Regions from separate parts of the Burkholderia stagnalis genome, predicted to be linked through region 1. Evidence: predicted binding sites of a transcription regulator. Region 1 holds the regulator's gene; the other holds the start of a gene.
What was found. The regulator FliA, encoded in region 1, starts transcription of late flagellar genes. The targets are predictions, from matches to a motif close to CTAAAGTTTNNNNNNNNNNNGCCGNTA.

Region 1 (15,163 bases):
TTGCCGGTCGCCGTCACGAAGATGTCGGCCTTGTCGGCCGCGTATTCCATCGTCACGACGCGGTAGCCTTCCATCGCCGCCTGCAGCGCGCAGATCGGATCGATTTCCGTGACCCACACGGTCGCGCCAAGGCCGCGCAGCGATTGCGCGCAGCCCTTGCCCACGTCACCGTAGCCCGCGACGACCGCGACCTTGCCCGCGATCATCACGTCGGTCGCGCGCTTGATGCCGTCGACGAGCGACTCACGGCAGCCGTACAGGTTGTCGAACTTCGACTTGGTGACCGAATCGTTCACGTTGAACGCCGGGAACGGCAGGCGGCCGTCCTTTTCCATCTGGTACAGGCGGTGCACGCCGGTCGTGGTTTCCTCGGTCACGCCCTTGATGTGCGCAAGGCGCTTCGAGTACCAGTTCGCGTCGATGTCGAGGTGCTTCGCGATCGACTTGTACAGCGCGACTTCTTCCTCGTTGGTCGGCTTGGCGATCACCGAGCGGTCCTTCTCGGCCTTCGAGCCGAGGATCAGCAGCAGCGTCGCGTCGCCGCCGTCGTCGAGGATCATGTTCGCGAACTCGCCGTTCGGCCATTCGAAGATGCGGTGCGAGAACTCCCAGTATTCGTCGAGCGACTCGCCCTTGAACGCGAACACCGGCGTGCCGGCTTCGACGATCGCGGCAGCCGCGTGGTCCTGCGTCGAGAAGATGTTGCACGAGGCCCAGCGCACGTCGGCGCCGAGCGCCTTCAGCGTCTCGATCAGCACGCCCGTCTGGATCGTCATGTGCAGCGAGCCGGCAATGCGCGCGCCCTTCAGCGGCTGCTGCGCCTTGTATTCGTCGCGGATCTGCACGAGGCCCGGCATTTCGGTCTCGGCAATGTTCAGTTCCTTGCGGCCCCAGCCGGCAAGCGCCATGTCGGCGACGAGGTAATCGTTGGAAGCTTTGGAATCGATGACGGCGTTCATCACGCCCTCCTTTCTAAAAAGTTTAGAAAATGGTGACGTGAGCGCCGTTCAGGAAGCGGCTTGCCGGCGCGATGCGCACGGGCCCTGCCGCTTGGTGAAGCTTTCCGAGCCTGGCGGACGCTGATGGTCCGTCGCAACGCTCCTCGGAAAACGGGTGGGATTGTAGCAAATCGCCATGAAAATTGCGTGACCGGCACGCGCGTGTGCGACGCGCGCCGATGAAGGGGTCAGTTCTCCGTGCCGACCCACGCCTGCTCGCGCAGGCGCGCGCGCAGGCGTGCGACCGCCTGGCTGTGCAGCTGGCACACGCGCGACTCGCTGACCTCGAGCACCGCGCCGATCTCGCGCAGGTTCAGGCCCCGCTCGTAGTACAGCGACATCAGCAGCTTCTCGCGCTCCGGCAGCCGCTCGATCGCCTCGATCAGCGCCTCGCGCAGATGCTCGTCGAGCAGCGACGACAGCGGATCGGCGTGATCGACGCGGTAGCGGTCGAGGAACGGCTCGTCGTCGGCCGCGCGGTCGAAATCCTCGTAGTAGATGAGCTGGCTGCCGTGCAGGTCCTGCAGCATCCCCTGGTATTCGTCGAGCGGCATGTTCAGGTGCTGCGCGATCTCCGCCTCGCTCGCGGCGCGGCCGAGCTGCTGCTCGACCTTGTGCACCGCGTGCTCGACCTCGCGCGACGTCTTGCGCAGGCTGCGCGGCAGCCAGTCGTTGCTGCGCAGCTCGTCGAGCATCGCGCCGCGGATGCGCTGCGTCGCGTAGGTCTCGAACTGCGCGCCCTGGTCTTCCTTGTAGCGGCCGGCCGCGTCCATCAGGCCGATCATGCCGGCCTGGATCAGATCGTCGAGATCGACGCTCGCCGGCATCTTCGCGACGAGCTGCAGGCCCAGGCGGCGCACGAGCGGCGCGTACTGCGACAGCACGTCGGCCTGGGAAATCCTTCCTTGAGCGTTATACATCGTGGCTCTCTCCTTCCGGTGGCGCTCACGCGGCGTGTGCCGCGCCTGCCTCGAACGACGGGCTGCCGCCCGCGCGGTGCCGTCCGGCGCCCGGCCGCGGGCGCAACGGCCAGTACAGCAAGTCGGCGGCGATCTGCCGGTAATCGCGCGCGGCCGGCGACGACGGAAACGCGTCGACTGCCGTGCGCACCAGGTCGCGCGCGCGCTCGACGAGCGGATCGGCGCTCACGCAGCCCGCATCGGCGATCGACACGGTCAGGTAGCGGCTCGCGACGCCCGCGAGGTTCTCGAACGCGGTCTTCGCGTCGTCGTGGCTGCCGACGTGGTTGGTCAGCACGCGGAACTGCGCGACCGCGTGCGCGAAATGCAGCCGCTTCATGCATGCGTAGGCCTCGGTGATCGCTTGCGCGGCCACCCGCGTGACGATCAGCACGTCGTGCGCCTCGCGCGCAAGCGCGGAGAAACCGCCGTCCGCGTCGAGCTGCGCGTCGATCAGCACGATGTCGGCCGGCCCGTCGATGAAATCGCTCAGGTGCGCTTCGCTGTAGCCGGCGCGCGCGAGCGTCGCCGCCGCGCACACGCCGAACCCGGCGGTGACGCGCGTGCGCTCGCCGTCGCGCAGCCACGCGCCGGCCAGCGTCGCCGCGGCCGAATTCACGTCGGCGCGCTCGTCGACGACGAGCACGTCCTTGCCCAGCGCGGCAAGCGCCGCGGCCAGGTTCACGACCGTCGCGGTGCAGCCGACCCCCGTCGGCCCGCCCACCACCGCCACGATCCTCGATGCGCGCCCGGCCAGCAGGCGCCGCAGTCCTTCGGCCTGGTCGATCATCGGTTTATCCAAAGCGCACCTCGTGCAGCTCGGCGGTCGAGCGTGCGGTCAGCGCGGACAGCAGCGCGGGCATGTCCTCGTCCTGCGGCACGAAGGGCGAGCCGTCGCGCGGCACGCAGAACGCGCTCTTCATCAGGAATTTCCGGGTCGCGACGTACAGGTTCTCCGGCACCTTCTGGCCGGTCGACACGTAGTGCACGGGCAGCTTGTAGCGGATCACCGTGTCGAGCACGCCGCCCAGATGGGTCGCCTCGTCGAGCTTGGTGAGGATGCAGCCGGCGAGCGCCGGCTGGCCGTCCGCGCTGCGGTACGCCTGCACGACCTCGTTGAGCGTGTCGCCGTGGCTCGTCGCGTTCAGCAGCAGCAGGCGCTGCACCGGCGTGTTCGCGCCGTGCAGCATCGCGATCTGGTCGGACACCGCGCGGTCGCGCTGGCTCATGCCGATCGTATCGATCAGCACGATGTGCTTGTTGCGCAGCTCGGACAGCGCAAGCTGCAGGTCGCCGCCGTCCTTCACCGCGTGCACCGGCACGCCGAGGATCTTGCCGAAGATGCGCAGCTGCTCGTGGCCGCCGATCCGGTAGCTGTCGGTGGTGAGCAGCGCGACCTTGCTCGCGCCGAAGCGCATCACGCAGCGCGCGGCGAGCTTCGCGGTGGTGGTGGTCTTGCCGACGCCCGTCGGGCCCATCAGCGCGAACACGCCGCCGCGCTCCATCAGCGCATCCTCGCTGTCGAGCACCGGCAGGTTCGACGCGAGCACCGACTGCGCCCACTCGGACGCCTGCTCGAAGGTTTCCGTGCCTTCGCCCTGCGGCAGGTTGTCGACCATCATCCGCACCAGCTGCGCGGAGAAGCCGGCCGCGAACAGGTGCTTCGTCAGCGCGCCGTGCACGGGGCTGCGGCGCTGGCGCTCCTGCCACATCAGGCCGTCGAACTGCTCCTCCATCATCCCGCGCAGCGAACCGAGCTCGCTCATCACCGTGTCGTTGACGATGCGCTCGAGGCGCGCCTTCACCGCGTCGGCCACGGCCGCGGCCGTGTCCTCGGCCAGCCGTGCGCGCTCCGCAGGCTTCGCGGCGGGTGCGGCGGGTGCGTCGGCGATACGGCGCGGCGCCGGTTCGTCGGCCGGCTGGCGGCGCGCGACGTTGCGCTCGACGTTGCGCACGATGTCGCGCGCCCATTCGGGCGTCGTCACGGTGCGGGCCGCGTCGTGCGGCGCGCGGATCGCGCTGTCCTGCGCCGGCGCAGCCTGCGCGCGCGCGATCAGCGCGTCGCGCTGCTGCGTGAGGCGCTTCGCGTGCTCGACGAGCCACGGGGCGGGTTCGGCGGGCGATCCTGCAGCCGGCACGCTCGCGGCCGGCGCCGCCGGTGCGTCTGCCGCGTCGGCGCTCGCGCCGAACACCGACGAGAACACGTCCGGCAGGCCGCCGTCGCCGGTCGCATACGGGTTCATCGCCGAAGCACGCGCCGCCGCGGCGGCCCTGGCCGCCGGCATCGTGCCGCCGGCCCGCAACGCCGCGCCGGGCAGCGCGGCCGCATCGGCAGCCGGCGGGGCGATCGCCGACAGTTCGGCATCGGCGAGCGCGACGATTTCGACGCTGCCGTCATCGAGCGTGCGGTTCGACAGCACGACGGCGTCGGCGCCGAGTGCCTCGCGCACGAGACGCAGTGCGTCGCGGCTCGTCGCGCCGGTGAATTTGCGAATGTTCAAGCGGAACCCCCGATGACGTTAACGACCTTGATCGTGCGTGTGTCCGGCACTTCGGCGTACGACAGCACTTTCAATTGCGGCAGGCTGCGGCGCAGGAAGCGCGCCAGCATGGCGCGCAGCGCGTGCTGCACGAGCAGCACGGGCGGCAGCCCGAGATTCTGTTGACGCAGCATCGCTTCCTGCGTGCCGGTCAGGAGCGCGTGCGCGAGGCCCGGCTCGAGGCCCGGGTTCGCGCCGGTGGCGAGCGCCTGCGACAGCACGCGCTCGAGATTCGCGTCGAGGCCCATCACCTGCATCTCGCCGCCGCCCGGATACCACTGCTGCGTGATCGCGCGGCCGAGCGCGAGGCGCACCGCGGCGGTGATGTCGTATGCGTCGGTGAGGCGGCCGGCCTGCTCGGACACGGCTTCGATGATCGTGCGCATGTCGCGGATCGGCACGCCTTCCTCGAGCAGGTTCTGCAGCACCTTCTGCAGCGTGGTGAGCGAGATCGTCTTCGGCACGAGGTCCTCGACGAGCGACGGCGAATCCTTGCCGGTGCGCTCGATCAGCGCCTGCACTTCCTGGCGGCCGAGCAGCTCGGCCGCGTGCTGGACGACCAGGTGGTTCAGGTGGGTCGCGACGACCGTGCTCGCGTCGACCACCGTGTAGCCGTACACCTGCGCCTGCTCGCGCATCGCGACGTCGATCCACACGGCCGGCAGCCCGAACGCCGGGTCGGTGGTCGGCACGCCGGGCATCGCGGCCGTCACCTGGCCCGGGTTGATCGCGAGCCACTGGCCCGGGAACACCTCGCCGGCGCCGATCTCGACGCCCTTCAGCGCGATCCGGTACGCGTTCGGCCGCAGCTCGAGGTTGTCGCGGATATGGATCACCGGCGGCAGGAAGCCGATTTCCTGCGCGAATTTCTTGCGGATGCTCTTGATCCGCTTGAGCAGCTCGCCGTCGCTGTTCTTGTCGACGAGCGGGATCAGCCGGTAGCCGACTTCGAGGCCGAGCGGGTCGATCAGCTGCACGTCGTCCCAGGTCGCCTCGTGGCTGTCGGCCGACAGCGCCGCGGGCGGCGCGATGTCGGAGACGTCGCCGGCCGCCTTGCGGGCCGCCGCGCGCTGCGCCTGCGTGCGCGCGAGCCAGATCGCGCCGCCGCCGAGCAGCAGGAACGCGAAGTGCGGCATGCCGGGGATCAGCCCCATGATCACGATGATCACGCCGGTGATCGTCAGCACGCGCGGGTTGGTGAACAGCTGGCCGGTGATCTGCGTGCCGATGTCTTCGTCGGTCGCGACCCGCGACACGATCACGCCGGCCGCCGTCGAGATCACGAGCGACGGGATCTGTGCGACGAGGCCGTCGCCGATCGTCAGCAGCGTGTAGTTCGTGCCGGCCGCGGCGAACGTCATGTCGTGCTGGATCATCCCGACGATCAGCCCGCCGATCACGTTGATGGCCATGATGATCAGGCCCGCGATCGCGTCGCCGCGCACGAACTTCGACGCGCCGTCCATCGAGCCGTAGAACTCGGCTTCCTGCGCGACGGCGGTACGGCGCTTGCGCGCCTGTTCCTCGTTGATCAGGCCCGCGTTCAGGTCGGCGTCGATCGCCATCTGCTTGCCGGGCATCGCGTCGAGCGTGAAGCGCGCGGACACTTCCGCGATCCGCCCCGCGCCCTTCGTGATCACCATGAAGTTGATGATCATCAGGATCACGAACACCACGATGCCGACCGCGAAGTTGCCGCCGACGAGGAAGTGGCCGAACGCCTCGATCACCTGGCCGGCTGCGTCCGGGCCGGTGTGGCCCTCGAGCAGCACGACGCGCGTCGACGCGACGTTCAGCGACAGCCGCAGCAGCGTCGAGAACAGCAGCACGCTCGGGAAGGCCGCGAAATCGAGCGGCTTCATCGTGTACATGCTGACGAGCAGCACCATCACGGACAGCGCGATGTTGAACGTGAACAGCAGATCCAGCAGCAGCGGCGGCAGCGGCAGGATCATCATCCCCAGGATCATGCAGATGAGGACCGGGCCCGCGAGCGCGCGCAGGTTGGCGCCTGCGAGCAGGTTCGGGCGCTTCGCGAACAGGCCGGCGGGGGTGCTCATGGTGCCTCCCGCCGGGCCGCCCCAAGGGAGGCAGCCGCCCCCTCGGGGGGCAGCGAACGAATGTGAGCGTGGGGGCTAATCATTGCAGGCCTCCGCGCGCGGTCGCGCCGAGCACGTCCTCGGCCTCTTCCTGTTCATCCTCCGCCGACACCGACGCGCCCTTGTCCAGCTCGGCCGGCACGTCGAGATCGACCGGCGTGGCGGGCACGTCGCCGCCTTCGCGCCGGAAGCGCTTGAGCTGGTACACCCACGCGAGCACTTCGGCGACGGCCGAATACAGCGAACCGGGAATCTCGCGCTCGAGTTCGACGTTGTGATACAGCGCCCGCGCGAGCGGCGGCGCTTCGAGCGTGGGCACGTTGTGCTCGGCGGCGATCTCGCGGATGCGCGCGGCGACGAGGTTCACGCCCTTCGCGACCACCTTCGGCGCGCGCATCTCGCCATCCGTGTATTGCAGCGCGACGGCGAAGTGCGTCGGGTTCGTGACGACCACGTCGGCCTTCGGCACGGCCGCCATCATCCGGCGCCGCGCGATCGCGCGCTGCTGCTGGCGGATGCGGCCCTTCACGTGCGGATCGCCTTCGTTCTCGCGATGTTCGCGCTTCACTTCTTCCTTCGTCATGCGCAGCTTCTTGTTGTACTGCCAGAGTTGATACGGCACGTCGAGCGCGGCGACGACCAGCATGCCGGCGACCGTCGTGCCGCAGCACACGGCGACGAGGTGCAGCGCATCCGCGAGCGCCGCATCGAGCGGCTGGGTCGCGAGGCCGAGCAGTTCTTCCTTGCTGCGCCAGATCGCGATGCCGCCGATGCCGCCCACCACCAGCGTCTTCGCGAGCGACATGCCGAGCTGGATCGGCCCCTGGATCGAGAAGATCCGGCCGAGGCCCGTGATCGGGTTCAGGCGGTCGAACTTCAGCTCGAACGTTTTCGACGAGACCAGCCAGCCGCCGAGCGCCATCGGCGCGAGCAGCGCGGCGAGCCCCATCAGCGCCAGCATCGGCGCGAGCGCGGCGAGCCCTTCGAGGCTCGCGCTGCCCGCCGCCGACAGCATCCGGTTGGTATCGAACGCGGTTGCGCGCTCGAACGTGAACGCGCCGCGCAGCATCGTGCGCAGGTGCGTGCCGATCGGCCCCGACAGCAGCCACGCGCCGTAGAAGCCCGACGCGAGCAGCGCGAACGAAACCAGCTCGCGCGAGCGCGCGACCTGCCCCTCCTCGCGCGCCTTCTCGCGGCGCCTCGGAGTGGCGGCTTCGGTTCTGTCGAGATCGCTCTCGTCTGCCACGGGGCCTCCAGACGGGTACGGCGGGATGCCGTTTTCCAGTGACACCGATTATTCATGGACCGGTCAACCGGCGATCGGTCGAGCAAAGCCGGGAAAGGGGGGTATTTCGGAGAATCGGGCGACGCTGCGGCGGGCGGCGGCCGCCGGTAGGCAAAGCGGTTTGGAAGCGGGCGACGGGCGGTCGGCTACGGGCAGCCGGCTACGGGCGGTCGGCTACGGGCAGTCGGCTACGTTCCGGCGACGGGCAGCCGGCGACCGGCGGCGGCGGGCACCCCGCCGCGGCCGCCTGCGATGCGCGCCGGCGAGTCAGGCCGCCGCGGCGAGCGGATCGGGCCCGAAGCGGTTCGGGCCGTTGTTGCCGCGCGAGCACATCCAGACGAGCAGGATGATCCCGCCGACGACCGGAATGAGCGCGATCAGCAGGAACCAGCCGGAGCGGCCGATATCGTGCAGGCGGCGCACCGTCACCGAGAGGCTCGGCACGATCAGCGCCAGCGAGACCAGCAGGGCCGCGATCGCCAGCAGCAGCGCGATCGTGTTCTCGCTGCGGCCGACCATCGTGACGAGCTGGCACGCGATCGACACGATGAACGTCAGCAACGCGAAATACCAGTATTCCGCGCGTCGCGCGCGGCCGTCGAATCGTGCGTATTGATTGAAGACCGATTGAATTGCATCCGTGAAATTCATTTTATTGACCTCCTGTTCTATTTGAACGACACCGGACCAACGCGTGAAGTATAGGCGGGATTTTCAGGAGTTCAGCCACTTTTGCGGCAGCCCCGGGCAGCGCTTTACGCTGGACGGCGCGGCTGCAGCCGGATCGATTTAATCAATGACGTAACGCGTCATTTCGTTTTTTAAATCACGGCGGCGTGCCGTTATCGACGCGATAATCGCCCGCGCATTTGTTGCCGGAATATCCCGCCGCCCCGGCCGACAGATGAAAAGGGGGCGATCGCTCGCCCCCCTCGTCATGCCGCCTGCGTGATGCCGTTCAATACGCGACGTAAGGCGCCGCGCCGCCGCTGCTGCGCCGGTCCATCCCGAAGTAGATCGTCTTGCCGTAGAAATGCGTGAGGCCGAGATCGAGCCACCCCGCGTTGCCGAACGGGCCCGCGATGTCGTTGAACGCGAACGCCGACGCGTTCGAGAACACCGAATCCGCATTCGCGACCGGCATCGACACCTGGCTCTGCGTGCCGTTCTGGCCGGTGAGCGTCGCCGTGTAGGTGACCGTCGACGCCGGGCAGTAGAACTCGGTGTTGCGCGTGCAGATCCGCTGCGTCGAATCGTTGAAGAAGTACGCGTTCGAGCCCGTATCGAAGAACGCGGTGACCGCGCCGCCGAGGAACGTCGCGTTGAGGTCGCCGGTCGTGGTGGACGTCAGCACGGTGCTCGCGCGCAGCGTATTGTTGGCCTGCGTGCCGATCCCGAACGTCAGCAGCCCGGTCGCGCTGCCCTGGCCGCTGCTCGCGATGTCCGGCATCTGCACGATCACGCCGTTGTTGTTGACCGCGAAACGGTGCACCGGGTTGGCGACCTGCTGCGCCAGCGGCACGAGCGTCACCGCGCAGCTCGCATTGCCGTTCGGGCATGCGTAGTAGTTGTTGCTCGCGGCGGCCGTCGTCGTCGTGCAGGTCGTGCCGCAGTCGAGCGGCGCCGGCCCGATGCCGAGGATGCCGTTCGCGCCGAGCGCGCTCGCCGTGTTGGCGGCCGTGCCGTTGTTCGTGCACGAGGTCGGCACGCCCGTGGTGCCGAGGTCGCCGAGAACCTGCACCGGCAGCGCGCTCGCCGTTTCACCGCCGATCTTCAGGTCGGCGGTGCGCACCGAGCCCCACGTGTAGGTCGACACGAACTTGCCGCACTCGGCGAGCGGCGCGCCGCCCACGGTCGACACGGGCAGGCTGCCGAGCACGCCCGTCACGGCGCCGCTGACGAGCCGCAGCCCGTACGACGCGGTATCGACCAGCACGTTGTTGACGACCTGGCAGTTCGACGTGCCGGGCGCACAGACGGTCACGCTGACGGTCGGAATGTTGATGACGTTCGCGACGCCGCGATCCACGGTGATGACCGCGGTGTTCGATGCGACCGGCGTGGAGCCGCCGCCGTCGTTGTTGCCGTCGCCGCCGCCGCATGCGGCGACGAGCACCGCCGTCGCGGCCGCGAAGCTCAGCGCGCCGAACCAGCGGATGAAGGTACGAGGATTGCGCAAGATCGGTCTCCCGCTGTCACTGGATGTCGTTGCCGGTCAGGCCGGCAGGCAGCGCCTGCGGCAGCCAGGCCTGGCCGGAGAACGAGCCCATGTGGCCGCCCGTCCGGATCACGAGGGTGCCCGTCTCGACGGACACGGGCGCGCGCCAGCCGCGCGCCGCGTGGGCCGCGTCGACGCCGGCCCTGTACTGCGGGAAATAATTGCCGAGCAGCGCCGCGAGATCCGGCATCGTCGGGCCGCGCCACGCGAGCCCGAACACGCTGCCCGCGGCGGAGGTGTATTCGCGGATCACGGTGCCGGAACCGAGCGTGACCTCGCGCACGGTATAGGTGGCCGCGCTCGCCGACACGCCGTCGGCCGAGCGCATCGCGCGCTGCACCGCGCGCACGGTGGCGGCATGATCGTCCGCCGGCGGCGACATCGGCGCGCCGCCCAATTCAGCGTGCGCGTGGATGCTCCACAGCACGCCCATCGAGACCGTCGCGCACGCAACGGCACAGCCCAAACGTTTCAGCTTCACGTTCCCCCCCAGGGACTGGCCTCGTAGTCGATCGCGCGGCGGAGTCGCCCGCGCCATCGCCGAGGTTCATGTCAGACAAACCAAAAGATGTCTTGATGCTGAAGCGTAGTATGCCTGCGCGGCGTTTCAAAGTGTCAAGGACCGACGTCGGGGTTCGTCCGGGTTCGTGCAGGCGGCCGCCGTGACGGGCCGCCGCGATCCGCAATCCGGGTGCGACGGACGTGCGGCGCCGCCCGCTTGCCGGGCGGCGCCGCACGCGCCGGTCAGAAGCCGAGGCTGGCGAGCAGGTCGTCGACCTGCGCCTGGTCCTGGACCACGTCGGTCTTGCCTTCGGGGTTGATCTGCGGGCCGTTCAGCAGCGAGACGGGGCTGCCGGTGCTGCTCATCGTCTGCTCGGCCTCCAGCGCGAGCGCGGCCGCGGTCGCCGCGAACTGCTCGCGCCGCTCGGGCGCGATGTTCTCGACCAGCACGGTGAGCAGCTGCTGCTCGATCAGGTAGACCATGTCCGTGATCTTCTTGATCACCTGCCCGGTCAGATCCTGGAAGTCCTGCGCGAGCATGATCTCGAGCAGATGCGCATTGGTCGCGGTCGTCGCTTCCGGCAGCGCGCGCAGGAACGCGCGCGTGTCGTCCATCAGCTCGCGAACCTCCGCGCGCTCGATCGGCGCCGCATACCACTGCGACCAGCGCGCGTCGAGCGCCTCGGCCTCGTTCTGCATGCGTTCCTGCACCGGCTTGGCCAGCTCGATCGCGGACAGCACGCGTTCGGCCGCCTGCTCGGTCATCGTCGCGACGTAGCGCAAGCGATCGCGCGCGTCGGGCACGGCTTCGGCCGCGCGCTCGATATGCTTGTCGAGACCGAGTTCGCGCATCGAGTCGCGCAGCGCGCGGGTAACGTGGCCGATGCGCGCGAGGATGCGGTCGCTCGTCAGATCGGCGCCATCGGGCAAGCTGTCGGCGGCGAAGCCCGCCCCGGCCATCGCCGCGTGGATCGGCTCGTTCACGTCAGCTCCCGGTCTTGGCCATCTTGTCGATGATCTTGTTGAGCTTCTCGTCGAGCGTCGCCGCCGTGAACGGCTTCACGACGTAGCCGCTCGCGCCGGCCTGCGCCGCCGCGATGATGTTCTCCTTCTTCGACTCGGCCGTGACCATCAGCACCGGCAGGTGCGTGAGGGTCGCGTCCGCGCGGATTTCCTTGAGCATCGCCAGACCGTCGAGGTTCGGCATGTTCCAGTCGGAGATCACGAAGTCGAAGCCGCCGCCGCGCAGCCGCGCAAGGCCGGCCGCGCCGTCTTCCGCCTCGTCGACGTTCGTGTAGCCCAGTTCCTTGAGCAGGTTGCGGACGATCCGGCGCATCGTCGGGAAATCGTCCACCACCAGGATTTTCATGCTCTTGTCCATCTTCATTCCTTTCCAGATTCGTTTCGTCGGGACGCGTGCATGATAGCCCGCCTCCGTCGTTTTTCCTTATACGCGCTGCACCCGATCGCCCATCGTCGCGAGTCGCGCCATCACGCGGCGGCTCATGTCGGCGAGCGGCACGATTTCTTCGGCGCCGCCAAGCGCGATCGCCTCGCGCGGCATGCCGAACACGATGCAGCTCGCTTCGTCCTGCGCGAACGTGTACGCGCCCGCGCGCTTCATCTCCAGCAGGCCGGCCGCGCCGTCGCGGCCCATGCCGGTCAGGATCACGCCGAGCGCGTTCTTGCCGGCGTGCGTCGCCGCCGAGCGGAACAGCACGTCGACCGACGGGCGGTGCCGGTTCACCGGCGGCTCGTCGGACAGCTGCGCGATGTAGTTCGCGCCGCTGCGGGCGAGCAGCAGGTGCGCATGGCCCGGCGCGATGTACGCATGGCCGGGCAGCACGCGCTCGCCGTGCTCGGCTTCCTTCACCGAGATCCGGCACAGGCCGTTCAGGCGCTGCGCGAACGACTTCGTGAAGCCGGGCGGCATGTGCTGCGCGATCAGCACCGCCGGCGCATCCGGCGGCAGCGGCGTCAGCACTTCGCGGATCGCCTCGGTGCCGCCCGTCGACGCGCCGACGATGATCAGCTTCTCGGTACTGACGAGCGGGTTGTTGATCATCGGCGCGGCCGGGTGGCCGCTGCTCGCGCGCGCGGCCGCGGCCTGCGGCTGCGGCGCCTGCCGCACGCGGGCGCGCGACGCCGCACGGATCTTGTCCGCGAGCTTTTCCGCGTAGTCGAGCATGCCGTCGCGGATGCCGACGCGCGGCTTCGTGACGAAGTCGACCGCGCCGAGCTCCAGCGCGCGCAGCGTGATTTCCGAGCCGCGCTCGGTCAGCGACGACACCATCACGACCGGCATCGGCCGCAGGCGCATCAGCTTCTCGAGGAAGTCGAGCCCGTCCATGCGCGGCATTTCGACGTCCAGCGTGAGCACGTCGGGGTTGTGCTGCTTGATGAGCTCGCGCGCGACGAGCGGATCGGGCGCGGTCGCGCACACTTCCATGTCGGGCTGGCCGTTGATGATCTCCGTCATCAGGCTGCGGATCAGCGCCGAATCGTCGACGCACAATACCTTGATCTTATGCACTGCGTTCTTGCCTCCTGCTATTTCGATACGGTCTGGCTCGCGGCGCCTGCGCCGCGCGCACCGAACAATTCGATCCGCGGCCGTGCCGGCCGGGCCGGCGGCGCCGCGACCGGCTGCTTCGAGAGGTTGATCCCGCCGGCCTGCGCGGGCCGCCTGGCCGGCGCGGCGAACAGCTCCACGTGCGCGTGCGAGCGGGCGCGCACGGCTTCCGCGTGGCGCGCGAGCGCGGCTTCGCGCTCGGTCACGCCGGGCACCTGCAGGCGCAGCTTCTTCACCATCGCGCGCCCCGAATGCGGCATGAACGCGACCTTGCGCGGGTGCACGTCCTGCAGGTCCTCCGCCGTGATGCGGATGCGCTCGAGCGCGAGGTAGCGGCGCACGAAGTCCGCATTGCGGTCGCCGATGTTGATCGTCGTCATGCCGGCGAGCACGGCCGCGCCGCCGAACACCTTCGCCTCGAAGCGCTCGCGGCGGCCGCCCGCCTTGATCAGCTCGTTGATCAGCACTTCCATCGCGTATGCGCCGTAGCGCATCGACTCGGACGCGGCCGCGCACGCGTCCGCGCCGTCGTCGGGCAACATGAAGTGGTTCATCCCGCCGATGCCCGCGTACGGGTCGTGCAGGCATGCGGCCACGCACGAGCCGAGCACGGTCACCAGCACCATGTCCTCGCCGGTCGTGTAGAACTCGTTCGGCAACAGCTTCACGCCCGGACGGCCAAAGTGGCTGTCGAAGTAGTGGTTGGTTGCGATCGGCAGCGCGCTCATCGCCGTTCTCCGACGGCCGGCGTCGCGGCCCCGCTCAGGCGCGCGCGCGGCGCGGCGCCGCCGCCGGCCGACGGCGCGCCCTTCGGCGCGCGCGTCAGTTCGTAGACGGTCTGGCCGCGCAGCCGGAACGCCTGCGTCACGTACGTGAAGTTCTCCGAGTGGCCGGCGAACAGCAGCCCGCCCGGCTTCACGAGCGGCTCGAAGCGCGACAGCACCTGCCCCTGCGTCGGCTTGTCGAAATAGATCATCACGTTGCGGCAGAAGATCGCGTCGAACGGCTTCGGGATCCCGTAGTCGGCATCGGTCAGGTTCAGCTGCTCGAAGCGGATCATCGCGCGCAGCTCGGGGCGCACCTTCACGCGGCCGGCCTGCGCGCCGGTGCCTCTCAGGAAGAAGCGCTTCAGGCGCTCCGGCGACAGGTGCTTGACCTGGTCGTACGTGTAGATGCCGGCCTCGGCCTTCGCGAGCACCTGCGTGTCGAGGTCGGTGGCGAGGATCGACGCGCTGCGCGCCGCCGAGTCGCCGAGCGCCTCGATCAGCGTGATCGCGATCGAATACGGCTCCTCGCCGGTCGACGCGGCCGAGCACCACACCGACACCGGCGCTTCGCGGCCCTTCACGAAATCCGCGAGGATCGGAAAGTGATGCGCCTCGCGGAAGAACGCGGTCAGGTTGGTGGTCAGCGCGTTGGTGAACGCCTCCCACTCGGCAGGATCGTTTTCCTGTTCGAGCAGGTCGAGATAGTCGCGGAACGAGTCGAGGCCACGCGCGCGCAGCCGGCGCGCGAGCCGGCTGTACGCCATGTCGCGCTTGTGCTCGGACAGCGAGATGCCCGCACGGTGATGGATCAGCGTACGGATGCGCGCGAAATCGGCGGACGTGAACGCGAAGTCGCGCCCCGTCTCGCCCGCCCGTTGCGGCGACCGGGAAGCGTCCCCGTGCGGGGCGTCCTGGGGTTCGGCACGATGCAAAGCGCGCGCGGACAGCATGATTTAGAAGGTCTCCCAATCGTCGTCGGACGCGCCGGCGGCCGCAGGCGCCGGCTTCGGCTCGCCTGCCAGCGCCGGACGCACGAGCGCGGGCTTCGCGGCCGGCGCGGCGGGCTTCGCGGCATCGGCGGCAGCCGATTTCGCGAGGCGCGGCGCGTAACCGCTTGCTGCCGGCGCCGCATGGGCGGCCGGGGCCTTCGGTTCGATCGCGGCGGCGGCGCGCTTCGCGGGCGCACGCGCGGCGGCGGGCGCCGGTGCAGGCGCATGCGCGTGC
Region 2 (15,163 bases), 380 kb from region 1:
GCCAGCGCCCGCGCGCGGCGGACAACGCGAACAGCACGAGCGACGCGAGCGCGAAGCGCGCGGTGAGGAACGCGAATGCGGACGCATGCCGCAGACCGAGTTCGGCGAAGATCGCCCCGCTGCTCCAGAGCAGCACGAAGAGCGACGTCGCCCCATGCGCGGCGAGCGCGCGTTTGAACGTGAACATGTGATTCCACCTGTCGAACGGATGAGAACGTTCCATGCGCACGCGCGCGGCGCCGTGCGTCACGACGCACGAACGGCGGGCTGGCGAATGGAAGCGGAAACCGGGGCCGGCAGTCAGCCGGCGAACGCCGCCGGGGGAGGCGGCGCCGCGCCGACGAGCGTCGGTGCGACAGGGGGAGGCGGTGCAGACGGATGCGCGCACGCCCGCGGCCGCGCGTCGAGCGGCGACCGGGACTTCGGAAGGGCGGGCATGAAAGCAGGCATCGCGGCGGAGGAATACGGTGGAAAGCGAACGAAGCTCAAAGGTACAGCAACACGGACGCGTGCGGCAACCGGCGTGTCGACGTCACGCGTCGACTGCGAACCACGGCGCGAACCGCGGCGTGAACCACGGCGTGAACCACGGCGTGAACCACGGCGTGAACCACGGCCGAATACGCGCGCGCCGGGCGGTCACATTCGACAGGGTATGATGGGGGTGTCGCCGGTGCAAGCACACGGGCGGCGCAGTGGTTGATTGGAGACATTCGACGAATTCGCGGCGTCTTGCCTGCTTCTTCTTCTTTTCGCGCTTCGATAAACCATGAACAATGGGATACGCGTTGCCGCATCGACGGCGGCGCGTGTCGTGCATCTGCCGGCCGATGACGTGGCCGGCCTCGGGATTCAGGAGTGGGGAAACATCATGCATGTCGGGTCGATTGTCTGCACAACCCATATCGCGGTGCCGAAGGGCGCGCGCGGCATCGTCCAGCGCATTCTGGGCGACATGGCGATGGTGACCTGGTACGCGGGCGTGCCGGGCGAGTCGAAGGAACTCAACACCGAGCCGTTCTTTCTCGAGGACCTGATCGACACGGGCGAATCCGTGCTGCCGGCTGGCGCGGCCATTCACTGAGCGTTCGCGCATTGCCGGACGCTCGTCTTTCTGCCCGGCAGGCGGCACAATGCCGGGCATGAACGAAGTCACCTCCGCCACGCCTTCCGCCGAGCCGCCGTTTGCCGGTCTCACGCCCGAGTGCGTGCTCGACGCGCTCGACAGCGTGCTGATGCCGGCCGGCCTGCGCACCGACGGCCGCCTGCTCGCCCTCAACAGTTACGAAAACCGCGTCTACCAGGCCGGCATCGAAGACGGCCCGCCGATCGTCGCGAAGTTCTATCGCCCGGCACGCTGGTCGGACGAGGCTATCCTCGAGGAACACGCGTTCGTCGCCGAACTCGCCGCACGCGAGATTCCGGCGGTGCCGGCGCGCACGTTCGACGGCCGCACGCTGCACGCGTTCGACGGCTTTCGCTTCTCGATCTTCGAGCGGCGCGGCGGCCGCGCGCCCGATCTCGACCGCAGCGATACGCTCGAATGGCTCGGCCGCTTCATCGGCCGCATCCACGCGGTCGGCGCGACCGAGCCGTACGTAGCTCGCCCCACGCTCGACATCCGCACGTTCGGCTACGAGCCGCGCGACTACCTGCTGGCGCACGATTTCATTCCCGCCGATGTGCGGCCCGCGTACGAAACCGCGGTCGCGCTGGCGCTCGAAGGCGTCGAGGCCGCGTTCGAGCGCGCGGGCGACCTTCGCCTGCTGCGCACCCACGGCGACTGCCACCCGAGCAACGTGCTGTGGACCGATGCGGGCCCGCATTTCGTCGACTTCGACGACAGCCGGATGGCGCCCGCGATCCAGGATCTGTGGCTGCTGCTGCCGGGCGATCGCCCGGGCGCGTCGCGCGCACTCGCGGACCTGCTCGCCGGCTACGAGGATTTCTGCGAATTCGAGCCGCGCGAGCTGCATCTGGTCGAAGCGCTGCGCACGCTGCGGCTGATCCACTATGCCGCGTGGCTCGCGCGGCGCTGGGACGATCCCGCGTTCCCGGCCGCGTTCCCGTGGTTCAACACGCATCGCTACTGGGAAGCGCGCGTGCTCGAACTGCGCGAGCAGATCGGCGCGATGCAGGAAGGGCCGCTCTGGCCCGTGTGATGCACGCGCACCCGCGCCGGCGCGGCAGTGCGCCGAGTGCGGGCCGCCACGCGCTCGCGCGGCGCGCGCCGTTCAGAACTTCAGCATCAGCTTGATCAGTGCGGCGAAGCGCTTGCCGTACGGCGGCGCGAGCAGGTTGCGCGCGTTCAGGCGCGCCTGCACGAGCACCGGCTTCATCTTCGAGAACGTCACGAAGCCGTCGTAGCCGTGGTATGCGCCCATCCCGCTCGCACCGACGCCGCCGAACGGCATGCTGCCGCACGCGATGTGCATCAGCGTTTCGTTGACCGATACGCCGCCCGAGATCGTTTCGTGCATCACGCGATCGACCGTGCCCGCGTCTTCGTCGAACAGGTACAGCGCGAGCGGGCGCGGCCGTGCATTCACGTACGCGATCGCCTCGTCGAGCCGCTCATAGGGCACGAGCGGCAGCAGCGGGCCGAAGATCTCTTCCTGCATCAGCGGCGTGGCGGCGTTCACGTGCGTGACCGCGCACGGCACGAAGCGGCGCGTTGCCGGATCGGACGACGCATCCGCGAGCGGGTGCAGTTGCGCGCCGGCCGCCTGCGCATCGTTCGCGAGCTGCTGCAGGCGCGCGAAATGCCGGTCCGACACGATCGTCGTGTAGTCGGCGTTGCGCGCGAAATCCGGATACATCTTCGCGAGCCGCGCGCGGGCGCGCTCGATGAACGCGGCTTCCATCCCGCGCGGCAGCAGCACGTAGTCGGGCGCGATGCAGGTCTGCCCGGCGTTCAGCGTCTTGCCGGCGACGATCGCATCGACGGCCGCGTCGAAGCGCGCGTTCGGCCCGACGATCGCCGGCGACTTGCCGCCGAGTTCGAGCGTGACGGGCGTGAGGTGCTCGGCCGCCGCGCGCATCACGTGCCGCCCGACCTGCGTCGAACCGGTGAACAGCAGGTGGTCGAACGGCAGCGCGCTGAACGCGGCGCCGACGTCCGCATCGCCGTTGACGACCGCGACGTGATCGCGCTCGAAGGTCTTCGCGATCAGCTGCTCGAACAGCGCGGACGTGCGCGGCGTCAGTTCGGACATCTTGACGATCGCGCGGTTGCCGGCCGCGAGCGCGCAGATCAGCGGGCCGGCCGCGAGCAGCACCGGATAGTTCCACGGCACGACGATGCCGACCACGCCGAGCGGCTGCGGAATCACCTTCGCGCGCGCGGGCCGCAGCCACTTGTTCATCGCCTTGCGCATCGGCTTCATCCAGCGCTTGCCGTGCTTGAGCGCCTCGTCGATCTCTTCCTTCGCCATCCAGATTTCCGACAGCAGCACTTCCTGCTTCGCGCGATGGCCGAAATCCGCGCTGATCGCGTCGGCGAGCGCGTCCGCATGGTCGATCAGCATCGTGCGCAGCGCGCGCAGGTGCTTCGCGCGGGTTTCCCAGTCGGGATACGGCGCGCGCAGGTAGGCGGCGCGCTGTGCTTGCAGCAGCGGCGTCAGCGCGGCGATCGCGGCGTTCTCGTGCGGCGCGAGTTCGGGCAGATCGTTCTTCATGTCGTCTCCTCCAGTGGGGCGTGGCGCGGCGGCCAGCAGTCAGGCCGCCCGCGCCCGCTCGACGAGCGCGGCGTGGCGGATCGGGGTGAGCGGGGCGGCATCGTCGGGCGTCGCATCCGCGCGACGGTCGGCGGCGGTGAAAACGGCGTGATGCGCGGCGCATGATGGGCCGACGTACGGGGGCGCATCGCGGTTAACTGCGCGGCGAAACCGGGTGGCCGGCCGCGTCGCGTACACCGGTGCGGCGCATCGCATGACGCGTGTCGACGCCGCGCGCAGCGTGCCGCGCGCCCGCGCCGGCATGCAATTCAAACGATCCGGGGGATGGCCCGCCGTTCGATTCCGGCGCGCCGCGTACGCGGCGATACCCGCGGTTGAACACGGGGCTGTTTGAAATGAAATCGGGGACATGCGACGGGACGCCGGACAAGCCGGCCGACGCAAAGCCTGCAGAACGTGACGCTGCATGACGGTCTCTCCCATTTCGCGACGGATCGGCTTCTGGCGGCCGGCTGCGTCGCACCAAGCGAATCCACGCATCTTAAATTTAGTTCACGCGCGCGTTTAGAGGAATCGCTCTTGAATCCACGCGCCGCGTGCGCGACGGCCATTCCTACAATGCCCGGACTAGAAGATAGAAGACTCGGGCCGCACGGCCGCGCCGGGCGCCATTCATGACATGAAGGAGACATGCATGCAATACGACTACATCATCGTCGGGGCGGGTTCGGGCGGCGCGAGCCTCGCGGGCCGGCTCGCCGATGCGTGCCCCGACGCGACGATCGCGCTGATCGAGGCGGGCGCGCACACCGAGCGCAACCTGCTCGTCAACATGCCGGTCGGCATCGCGGCGCTGGTGCCGTTCAAGCTCGGCACCAACTACGGCTACGAAACCGTGCCGCAGCCGGGCCTCGGCGGGCGCCGCGGCTACCAGCCGCGCGGACGCGGGATGGGCGGCTCGAGCGCGATCAACGCGATGATCTACACGCGCGGCCATCCGCTCGACTACGACGAATGGGCACGGCTCGGCGCGACCGGCTGGAGCTGGGGGGAGGTGCTGCCGTATTTCCGGCGCGCGGAAGGCAACCAGCGCGGCGCGAACGCGTGGCACGGCGCGGACGGCCCGCTCACGGTGTCCGATCTGCGCTTTCGCAATCCGTTCTCCGAACGATTCATCGCGGCCGCGCATGCAGCCGGCTATCCGCTCAACGACGATTTCAACGGCGCCTCGCAGGAAGGCGTCGGCTTCTACCAGGTCACGCATCGCGACGGCTCGCGCTGCAGCGTCGCGCGCGCCTACATCTACGGCCGCAACCGGCCGAACCTGCACGTGGTCCCCGATGCGACGGTGCTGCGCGTCGGCTTCGACGGCAAGCGCGCGGTCGGCGTCGTGCTGTCGCGCAACGGCCAGGTGCAGACGCTCGGCGCGCGCGCGGAGGTGATCCTGTCGGCCGGCGCGTTCAACTCGCCGCAACTGCTGATGTGCTCGGGCATCGGCCCGGCCGGGCAACTGCGCCGGCACGGCATCGCGGTCGTGCAGGACGCGCCCGACGTCGGCGCGAACCTGATCGACCATATCGACTTCATCATCAACACGCGCGTGAATGCGTCGGAGCTGGTCGGCATCTGCCTGCGCGGGATCGCGAAGATGACGCCCGCGCTCGCGCGCTACTTCTCGAGCCGCACCGGGATGATGACGAGCAACGTCGCGGAGGCGGGCGGCTTCATCAAGAGCGATCCGTCGCTCGAGCGTCCCGACCTGCAGCTGCATTTCTGCACCGCGCTCGTCGACGACCACAACCGCAAGATGCACTGGGGCTTCGGCTATTCGCTGCACGTGTGCGCGCTGCGGCCGTTCAGCCGCGGCACGGTGGCGCTCGCGAGCGGCGACGCGCGCGACGCGCCGCTGATCGACCCGCGCTTCTTCAGCGATGCGCGCGATCTCGACCTGCTCGTGCGCGGCGCGCACGCGATGCGCAGCATCCTGTCGCAGGCGCCGCTCGCGTCGCAGGGCGGCCGCGAGCTGTACACGCGGCCGGACCAGACCGAAGCCGAGCTGCGCGCGACGATCGTCGCGCATGCCGACACGATCTACCACCCGGTCGGCACCTGCCGGATGGGCACGGACGCGCGCGCGGTGGTCGATACGCAGTTGCGCGTGCGCGGGGTCGAAGGGCTGCGGGTGGTGGATGCGTCGGTGATGCCGACGCTGATCGGCGGGAACACGAATGCGCCGTCGGTGATGATCGGCGAGCGCGCGGCGGATTTCATCGCCGCCGCGCGCAAGGCGGGCGCGCCGAGCGCAGCGGCGGCCGCATTGCACGGCCGCTGAGCGGCGCGTGCGGAAGGTCAGGCGAATGTATCGACGAGGCCGGTGCGGCTGGCGGTCGCGCCGCTCGACGCTGCGGGTGGCGCGACGTCGGCCGTCGCGTCGCCGGATGACGGTGCGCCGTTCCCGCGCCGCGACGATTGTCCGCCGGCGAACGACTGCTGGGCGTTCTGCTGCTGTTGCTGCGCGAAGCCGCCGTCGCTGACGGATGCGCTGCCGAGGCCGAGGCCGCCCGCCTCCATCGCGTCGCGCAGCTTCGGCAGCGCGGCTTCGACCGCGTCGCGCACCTGCGCGTGCTGGGACACGAACAGCGCGTGCGCATGATTGTCCGCGACCCGCAGCACCACCTGCAGCGGGCCGAGATCCGGCGGGTTGAGCGTCAGCTCGGCGCTCTGCTGGTGCGCATTCGACAGGAACACGACCTTCTGGCTCAGCGCGTCCGTCCAGTCGGCGGTGCCGACGTGCGGTGCGAGCACGTTCGCGTTCGCGGCGGCGACGCCGGGCGCGGCCGGTGCCACCGGCGCATTCGATTGCGCGGCCGCCGCGGCGGCCAGCGCCGCATGGGCCGGGTCGGCGGCATCCTTCGCGGCCGCGAGCGCCTGCGCCACATGGGTCGTCGCGTCGGAATTTGCTGCGAGTTCGGCCTGCGTGGACGGCGTTTGCGCACCCTGCGGCGCGGCGAGCGCGCCCTTCGCGTCGGCCAGCGTCTTGTCGAAGGTTGCGGCTTTCGGGGTCAGCGGCGCGGCGGTCGCGGATGCGGCCGGCTGCGGCGCGGCAGCCGCGCCGGCGGCGGCCGGCATCGCGATCGCGTTCGCGCCGCCGGTGAGTTTATCGAGCACCGCATGCAGCGCATCGCGGCCGGACGCGGGTTCGGCGGCGTCCGCCGGTTGCGCGGCGTTCTTCGTCGCGTTCGCGGCGGACGCGATCGCAGCCGCTGCCGCGTCGCCGGTGCGCGACAACGCGTCGGCGGCCGCGGCGTCCGTCGCGGCGGGCGTGCCGTCGGGGCGGGCCAGCAGTTGCGCTTGCACGGCGGCCGCGGCGGCGAGCGCGGCCGCTTCCGGGTTGACGGCCGCGTTCGCGTCGTCGCGCGTCTTGTCGTCGGACGGGCTGGAGGAGCCGGACGGCTTGGCGCCGCCGGCCAACGACGACGGCGCACCCGTCGCGGCCGATGGCGCCGCGGCGGCTGACGACGACGCGTCGGCCTGCGCCGATGCGCCTTGCGACGCGACGCTCTGCTGCAGCGTCTGCGCGAACGGCAGCGCGGACGCGTCGCCCGTGGCGGACGCGTCCGGGGTGGCCGCTTTGCGGCCGGCCTTGACGGCGGAGCTGGCGGTGTCGATCAGGGCGCCGAGCAGGGACAGGGAAGGCATGGCGTATCTCTCGTTCGGATGCGTTGAGCGGTTACGTCGATTTCGCCGCGTCGGCCCGCATGCGCAGGATCTTCGCGGCGTGTTCGTCGGCGTCGCGCTGTTCGCGCTTCGCGGTGCGGCGGGCTTCCTGCGCGACGCCGCGCGCCTGCAGGATTTCATACGAGCCGACGGTGCGTTTCTGTTGCTGCCAGTGCGGGCGCGCCTCGTCGATGCGGGCCTCGGCGGCGGCCAGCACGCGGCGCTGCTGTGCGATCGCGCCGTCGAGCGTGTCGAGGAACGCCTGGAAATTCCGCCAGTTGCCGGCGGGCATGCCGCTCTGCGCGGATTGCGCGAAGCGCACGTGATATTCGTGGCGATAGCGCAGCAGCGCGTCGAGCTGGTCGGCGGCGTCGGTGCGTTCGCGCTGGGCGACGCCGAGCTGCCGGGTCGCCGTGTCGAGATCCTCGTTCGCGCGATCGAGCAGGATCTGCAGGGGAAAGCCTTGTGCCATGAGCGTCAGCCTCCGTGGATGTCGAACAGCGCATCGAGCCCCTCGAGGCTCGACGCGAACGGCGCGCATTCGCGAAAGCCCTGCTGCAGGAACGATTCGATGCGCGGATAGAGCGCGATCGCGCGGTCGAGCTGCGCGTCGCGGCCGGGCGCGTAGGCGCCCACCGCGATCAGGTCGCGGTTGCGCTGGTAGCGCGACAGCATCTGCTTGAACTGGCGCACGCGGTCGAGGTGCGGCTCGTCGATCAGCGCGGTCATCGCGCGGCTGATCGACGCCTCGATGTCGATCGCCGGATAGTGGCCGGCTTCGGCGAGCGCGCGCGACAGCACGATGTGGCCGTCGAGGATCGCGCGCGCCGAATCGGCGATCGGATCCTGCTGGTCGTCGCCCTCGGTCAGCACCGTGTAGAACGCGGTGATCGAGCCGCCGCCTTCCGGGCCGTTGCCGGTGCGCTCGACGAGCGCGGGCAGCTTCGCGAACACCGACGGCGGATAGCCCTTGGTCGCGGGCGGCTCGCCGATCGCGAGCGCGATCTCGCGCTGCGCCATCGCGTAGCGGGTCAGCGAATCCATCAGCAGCAGCACGTGCTTGCCCTGGTCGCGGAAATACTCGGCGAGCGCGGTGGCGTACGCGGCGCCCTGCATCCGCAGCAGCGGCGACACGTCGGCGGGCGCCGCGACCACGACCGAGCGCGCGAGACCGTCCTCGCCGAGGATCTGCTCGATGAATTCCTTCACTTCGCGGCCCCGTTCGCCGATCAGGCCGATCACGATCACCTCGGCGCTCGTGTAGCGCGCCATCGTGCCGAGCAGCACCGACTTGCCGACGCCGGAGCCCGCGAACAGGCCCATCCGCTGGCCGCGCCCGACGGTGAGCAGTGCGTTGATCGCGCGCACGCCGACGTCGAGCACGTGATGGATCGGTTCGCGCTCGAGCGGGTTGATCGACGCCGCGGACAGCGGCGCGTCGACCGTCGACGCCAGCGGGCCGAGGTTGTCGAGCGGGCGGCCGGCCGCGTCGACGACGCGCCCGAGCATGTTCCAGCCGACCGGCAGCCGCTTCGCGCCGGAGAGCGGATCGGCGACCGGTGCGCGTTCGAGCGGCCACACGCGCGCGCCGGGCAGCACGCCCGCGACGTCGGTGGTCGGCATCAGGAACAGGCGGTCGCCGGAGAAGCCGACGACTTCCGCTTCCGCGACCGGCAGCGTGCTGCCGGGCGGCAGTTCGATCGTGCATTCGGCGCCGACCGACAGGCGCAGCCCGATCGCCTCGAGCACGAGGCCCGCGGCGCGGGTCAGGCGGCCGCACGGCCGCAGCGGCAGCGCGCGATGGCTGCGCGTGGCCAGGCCGTTCAGGTGCGCGCGCCAGTGCGACAGATGGGGGTTGTGCGGCGCGCGCGGCGCGTCGCCTGCCAGGGCCGGGGCGGCGTCGTGCGCGGCCTCCGGGCCGAACGACGCCAGCGCGAGTTCGCGTTCGAGCGGCGTCATGCCGTCGTGCGCGAATGACTCGGGCGTGTGCGTCACCATGCGCTCACCTTGCCGATCGCGGCGGCGACGCGCTGCCAGCGGGTCGCGAGCGTCGCGTCGACTTCACCGGTGGCCGCGTGCGCGCGGCAGCCGCCGCGCTCGATCGCCGCATCGGTGCGCACGCTCCAGCCGATCGCGTCGAGTTCTTCCTGCAGGTACGCCTCGACGACCGGCAGGTCGGCCGGATGCACGGCCAGCTGCGGCGCGCCGGACAGCGCCGGCTCGGCCGCGAGCACGTCGCGCACCGCGGCGACGAGCGCGGTCGGGTCGTGCTTCACGTGCTGGCGCACGACCTGCTGCGCGATGTCGAGCGCGAGCTGCGCGACATCGGCCGCGAGATCGTGCTCGGCGGCGGCCAGCGCCTCCTTGAACGACGCGGCCAGCGCGGCGAGCTGCGCGGCCTGCTCGCGCGCCTCGGCCTGGCCGGCCTCGAAACCCTGCTGGTGGCCCTGTTCGTAGCCGGCCTGATAGCCGAGCGCCTGGCCCTCGACGTGGCCGGACGACATGCCGTCCGCATGCGCGGCGTCGCGCACGCGCTGCAATTCCTCGGCGAGCGCGGCCGCCGCCGCAGCCGCCGTGTCGGGCGGCGGCGGGGGAGGCGGCGGATCGAACGACGCCATTTCCCACCGCTGGTACGCGGTGACGTCGCCCGTGCGGTCGCTCGCCGGATCAGACATATGCGTCTTCCGCCTTGCCGCCGATCACGATCTGGCCGCCTTCGGCGAGGTTGCGCACGATCTGCAGGATGCGGCGCTGCTGCGTCTCGACCTCGGACACGCGCACCGGGCCGCGCGCGTCGAGATCCTCGGCGAGCAGTTCGGCCGCGCGCTGCGACATGTTCGCGAGGAACTTCTGGCGCAGCGCGGGCGGCGCGCCCTTCAGCGCGATGATCAGCGTCTCCGATTCGACTTCCTTCAGCAGCAGCTGGATCGCGCGATCCTCGAGGTCGAGCAGGTTCTCGAACACGAACATCTGGTCGATGATCTTCTGCGCGAGGTCCTGGTCGTACTGGCGGACGTTCTCGAGCACACCTTCCTCGTGCACCGACGTCATGAAGTTCAGGATCTCGGCCGCGGTGCCGATGCCGCCCATCGGGCTGCGCTTCAGGTTGTCGCTGCCGGACAGCAGGCCCGACAGCACGTCGTCGAGCTCGCGCAGCGCGGCAGGCTGGATGCCGTCGAGCGTCGCGATCCGCAGCATCACGTCATTGCGCAGCCGCTCGGTGAAGCAGGACACGATCTCGGACGCCTGGTCGCGGTCGAGATGCACGAGGATCGTCGCGATGATCTGCGGATGCTCGTTCTTGATCAGCTCGGCCACCGCGCTCGAATCCATCCACTTCAGGCCTTCGATGCCGCTCGTGTCGCTGCCCTGCAGGATGCGGTCGATCAGCACGCCGGCCTTGTCCTCGCCGAGCGCCTTGGTCAGCACCGAGCGGATGTAGTCGTTCGAATCGAGCGACAGCGCGGTGTGCTGCTCGGCCTCCTTCGCGAACTCGTTCAGCACGCGCTCGACCTCTTCGCGCGTGACGTTGCGCAGCGCGGCCATCGCGGCGCCGATCTTCTGCACCTCGCGCGGCGCGAGGAATTTGAATACCTGCGCGGCCTCTTCCTCGCCGATCGACATCAGCAGGAGCGCGCTCTTGGTCAAGCCTTCAGCGTTCATCGTTCACCCAGCTCTTCACGACGGTTGCGACGATCTTCGGATCCTGGCGGGCGATCGTGCGCGCGTAGTCGAGGTTGCGCTCGTAGCGGTGCTTCTCGTTTTCGAAGCCGAGCAGCAGCGCGTCGGCGTCTTCGTTCGCGGCGCTCTTCTCCGGCGCGGGCAGGCCGTCCAGCGCGACCGCGTCTTCCGGCGCCGGCAGCGCGGGCGCGGCCGGCTCGGGCGGCGGGTACGCGCGGCGCATCGCCGGGCGCACCACCGCGAAGTACAGCGCCGCCGCGACCCCCAGGATGCCGAGCCACTTCGCGGCTTCCTTCGCCATGTCGATCACGTCCGGCTGGCGGTACCACGGCAGGTCGGCGTACGGGTCGCCGGCGGTCGTGAACGCGCTGTTCACGACGTTCACCGAGTCGCCGCGCTTCGCGTCGTAGCCCATCGCGTCCTTCACGAGCTGTTCGACCTGCGCGAGCTTCGCGGGCGGCAGCGGCTGCATCGTCACGTGGCCCTTCGAATCGGCGACCGGCTGGTAGTTGACGACGACCGCGACCGACAGCCGCTTCACGCTGCCCATCGGCTGCTCGATGTGGCGGATCGTCTTGTCGAGCTCGTAATTGGTGGTGGCATCCTTGCGGTCGCTGACCGGCGTCGTCTGCTGCCCGCTCTGGCCGTTGCCCGCGACGATCGGTGCGGACGCCGGCTGCGGCGGCGTGTTCGACAGCGCGCCCGGCACGCCCGATGCGCCGCCCTGCGCGAGCTCGGTCGCGGTGCTGGTCTGCTGGCTGCGGATCGCGGCCTGCTGCGGCGTGCCGTTCGGGCCGTAGCTTTCCGACGTCTGCTCCTGCTTCGAGAAGTCGAGGTCGGCGCTCACCTGCGAGCGCGCGTTGCCGGTGCCGAAGATCGGCGCGAGGATCGCGTCGATGCGCTTCTGCGTGTTGCGCTCGACCTGCTGCACGTACTTCAGCTGGCTCGCGTCGAGGCCGGTGGCCGACGCCTGCTGGGTCAGCAGGTTGCCGTCCTGGTCGACGATCGTGACGTTCTTCGCGGGCATGTCGGGCACGCCGGACGACACCATCCGCGTGATCGCCTGCACCTGGCCCTCGTCGAGCACGCGGCCCGGGTAGAGATCGACGAACACCGACGCGCTCGGCGCTTCCTTGTCGCGCACGAACACCGACGGCTTCGGGATCGCGAGATGCACGCGCGCCGTCTTCACGGCGTTGATCGATTCGATCGTGCGCTGCAGCTCGCCTTCGAGCGCGCGCTGGTAGTTGATCTGCTCGGCGAACTGGCTGATGCCGAATTTCTGGTTGTCCATCAGCTCGAAGCCGACCGAGCCGCCCTTCGGCAGCCCGAGCGCGGCGAGCTTGAGGCGCGTTTCGTGGACCTGGCTCGCCGGCACGAGGATCGCGCCGCCGGCGTCGGCGAACTTGTAGGGAACGTTTGCCTGCTGGAGCGCGGCAATGATCGCGCCGCCGTCGCGGTCGGACAGGTTGCTGTACAGCACGCGGTAGTCGGGCGCGCGGCTCCACAGCACGAGCGCGACGATCACGGCGACGGCGAACGCGGCGGCGATCACGAACGGCAGCTTCGGGTTGCCGCGCATCCGCGCGATGCCCGGAATCCGTTCAGCGAAGCCGCCGAGCCCGAAATCCACGCTCGCGCCGCCCGCGCCCGGCAGCGCCGCGGCGGCGCCGGGAGCCGGGCTGGGGAGGCCCGCGCGGGCGTCGGGGTTGATCAGCGAATTTGCCTGCGAATCCATGCGTCGAGGTTCTCCGGAGCGGGACGACTGAGCCGCTCGGACGAGCGGGCGGACAATGACACGATGCGATTATCGTGACGCCGGCCCCGATCCGATCGGCCGAAAAGAGCCGGGTTTCCCCCGTACTTTCACGGCTTTGCCGGACGGTGCGCTGCTATGCTTTTTCGCGATCCGGCAAGGCGGACGCGCGCGGCATGCGCTGGCGGCCCGCCCGGCCTGGCCCGTACGGGCCCTTTATATTGGATGGGGAAACGGCATGACGACGAGCGTCGGCGGAATCGGTTCGGTGTTGCAACAGATGCAGGCGATGGCGGCGCAGGCGGCCGGCGGCACGGCCAGCCCGACCGCGGCGCTCGCGGGCTCGGGCGCGGCGACGGCCGGCACCTTCGCGAGCGCGATGAAGGCGTCGCTCGACAAGATCAGCGGCGACCAGCAGCGCGCGCTCGGCGAGGCGCAGGCGTTCGAGGTCGGCGCGGCGAACGTGTCGCTGAACGACGTGATGGTCGACATGCAGAAGGCCAACATCGGCTTCCAGTTCGGGCTGCAGGTCCGCAACCGGCTCGTCAGCGCGTACAACGAAATCGCGCAAATGCCGGTCTGACGCGGCCGCACGGCCCGTCCGTCCCCATCCGGTTTGCCTAAAGCTTTTAATTTCCTTTCCGATAACTCCGGGAACAGGCCGCGCCGCGCGCGCGGGCTATCCAGATCCACCGCATCAACAAGGAGAAGCGCATGTTTTCCCCAGGACACGCTGGAGCCAATGCGTATGCGCGCGTCGGCGTCGAGACGGGGGTGATGGGCGCGTCACCGCATCGCCTGATCGCGATGCTCTACCAGGGCGCGCGGCAGGCCATCGCGCTTGCGCGCATGCACCTGCAGCAGGGCAACATTCCCGCGCGCGGCGAGGCGATCGGCAAGGCGATCCGGATCGTCGAGAGCGGCCTGCAGACCGCGCTGAACCGTGAGCAGGGCGGCGAGATCGCCGCGCGCCTCGATGCGCTGTACAGCTATATCGGCCGGCGCCTGGTGGAAGCGAACGCGAAGGCCAGCGAGCCGATCCTGGTCGAGGTCGACGGGCTGCTCGCGACGCTCGAGGAAGCGTGGACGGGCATCGCGCCGGAAGTCGCCCGGATGGCCGCCCAACAGGCGGACCAGCCGCGATGAACCGCAAGGACGAATACTTCGCGCGCTATGAGGCGATCGCGGACGTGTCCGACCAGATGCTGCGCGCGGCGCGCGGCGCCGACTGGAGCGCGCTGTCGGCGCTGCAGGAGGTGTACCTGCAGCTCGTCGACGGGCTGAAGGACGCCGGGGTGGGCGTCGCGCTCGACGAGGCCGAACTCGGCCGCAAGCTCGAACTGATCCGCCGCATTCTCGCCGACGACGCCGCGATCCGCGATCTCGCCAGCCCGGAAATCGCGCGGCTGTCCGCGCTGTTCGAGACGCGCCGCTCGACCAAGGTGCTGACCGACCTGTACCGCGCGCGCGGCGGTTGACGGCCCGGCGGCGCGCAATGCGCGCCGCGCGTGGCGTCGGCGGCGACGCAGATTCCCGAATCCGCATCTTCCGGATGCGCATCGATGTTGCTGAGGGGAGCACGCTCCGATCATGACCGGTATCGACTCCGTAGCCGCCGCCTTGCTGGCGAGCCGCCTCGACAGCCTGCTGAACGGCGTCGTGACGCCGCCGGCCGGCGGCGCGGCGACGGCGCAGGTCGGCACGTCGGCCACCGGCGCGCCGCTGGCGCCTGCCACGCCCCCTCCCGCCGCCACACCGCCGCAGGCCTCCGCGCAGACGGCGCTGTCCGAGGTCGGGCTCACGCTCGACGCGATCTCGCGGTTCGGCGGCGACGCCACGCCGGCGGTCGTCGGACGGGCGCCGCTGCTCGCCGACCCGACCGTGCTGCTGACTAATTCGACCCCGGCGACCGCGTCGGGGGGCAGTGTCGCGCCGCAGGACGCGGCGCGCGCGGCGGCGTCGCAGGCCGCGGCCCCCGCGCGCGACGCGACGGCCGCCGCGCCGGTCCTGGCGCTGCGCGCCGCGCTCGCGCAGGCCGTGAGCGAAAGCGGCCTGTTCTACGAATCCCATCTCGCGCAATGGCTGGCCGGCCAGCGGCCGCTCGCCGCGCTCGAGCGCGAGCCGCAGGCGCGCCTGCCGGCCACGCCGACGCCCGCCGCCGCGAACCCGCCGCCCGACAACGCCGACAGCACGCTCGACGCGCTGCTCGACGCCCGCCTGCCGCTGCCGTCGCCGGCGCCTCGCACGGCGGGCCAGCCGGGGCCCGGCACGCCGGCCGGCGCGGCGCCGCACGCGAACGCGGCAGTGCCGGCCCGCGACTTCCTCGCGCCCG

Region 2: the regulator FliA is predicted to act here: its motif matches at 13,452-13,478, upstream of fliS (flagellar export chaperone FliS).

Annotation. Positions count from the first base shown of each region.
Region 1 is NZ_CP156685.1:266,024-281,186, forward strand. Features, by position in the region: gene ahcY (adenosylhomocysteinase) at 1-959, opposite strand, end outside; S-adenosyl-L-homocysteine riboswitch at 992-1,110, opposite strand; gene ABFO07_RS01350 (RNA polymerase sigma factor FliA) at 1,187-1,918, opposite strand; gene ABFO07_RS01355 (MinD/ParA family ATP-binding protein) at 1,944-2,759, opposite strand; gene flhF (flagellar biosynthesis protein FlhF) at 2,752-4,458, opposite strand; gene flhA (flagellar biosynthesis protein FlhA) at 4,455-6,557, opposite strand; gene flhB (flagellar biosynthesis protein FlhB) at 6,637-7,842, opposite strand; gene ABFO07_RS01375 (DUF805 domain-containing protein) at 8,149-8,532, opposite strand; gene ABFO07_RS01380 (DUF3443 domain-containing protein) at 8,840-10,060, opposite strand; gene ABFO07_RS01385 (DUF2844 domain-containing protein) at 10,077-10,580, opposite strand; gene cheZ (protein phosphatase CheZ) at 10,844-11,584, opposite strand; gene cheY (chemotaxis response regulator CheY) at 11,586-11,981, opposite strand; gene ABFO07_RS01400 (protein-glutamate methylesterase/protein-glutamine glutaminase) at 12,048-13,133, opposite strand; gene cheD (chemoreceptor glutamine deamidase CheD) at 13,151-13,900, opposite strand; gene ABFO07_RS01410 (CheR family methyltransferase) at 13,897-14,889, opposite strand; gene ABFO07_RS01415 (methyl-accepting chemotaxis protein) at 14,893-15,163, opposite strand, start outside.
Region 2 is NZ_CP156685.1:648,556-663,718, forward strand. Features, by position in the region: gene ABFO07_RS03080 (DMT family transporter) at 1-187, opposite strand, end outside; gene ABFO07_RS03085 (hypothetical protein) at 533-877, opposite strand; gene ABFO07_RS03090 (hypothetical protein) at 872-1,084, shown strand; gene ABFO07_RS03095 (serine/threonine protein kinase) at 1,134-2,162, shown strand; gene ABFO07_RS03100 (coniferyl aldehyde dehydrogenase) at 2,235-3,677, opposite strand; gene ABFO07_RS03105 (hypothetical protein) at 3,717-4,088, opposite strand; gene ABFO07_RS03110 (GMC family oxidoreductase) at 4,372-6,009, shown strand; gene ABFO07_RS03115 (flagellar hook-length control protein FliK) at 6,027-7,376, opposite strand; gene fliJ (flagellar export protein FliJ) at 7,408-7,866, opposite strand; gene fliI (flagellar protein export ATPase FliI) at 7,872-9,392, opposite strand; gene fliH (flagellar assembly protein FliH) at 9,386-10,069, opposite strand; gene fliG (flagellar motor switch protein FliG) at 10,062-11,057, opposite strand; gene fliF (flagellar basal-body MS-ring/collar protein FliF) at 11,047-12,813, opposite strand; gene fliE (flagellar hook-basal body complex protein FliE) at 13,070-13,414, shown strand; gene fliS (flagellar export chaperone FliS) at 13,546-13,977, shown strand; gene ABFO07_RS03155 (flagellar protein FliT) at 13,974-14,309, shown strand; gene ABFO07_RS03160 (flagellar hook-length control protein FliK) at 14,422-15,163, shown strand, end outside.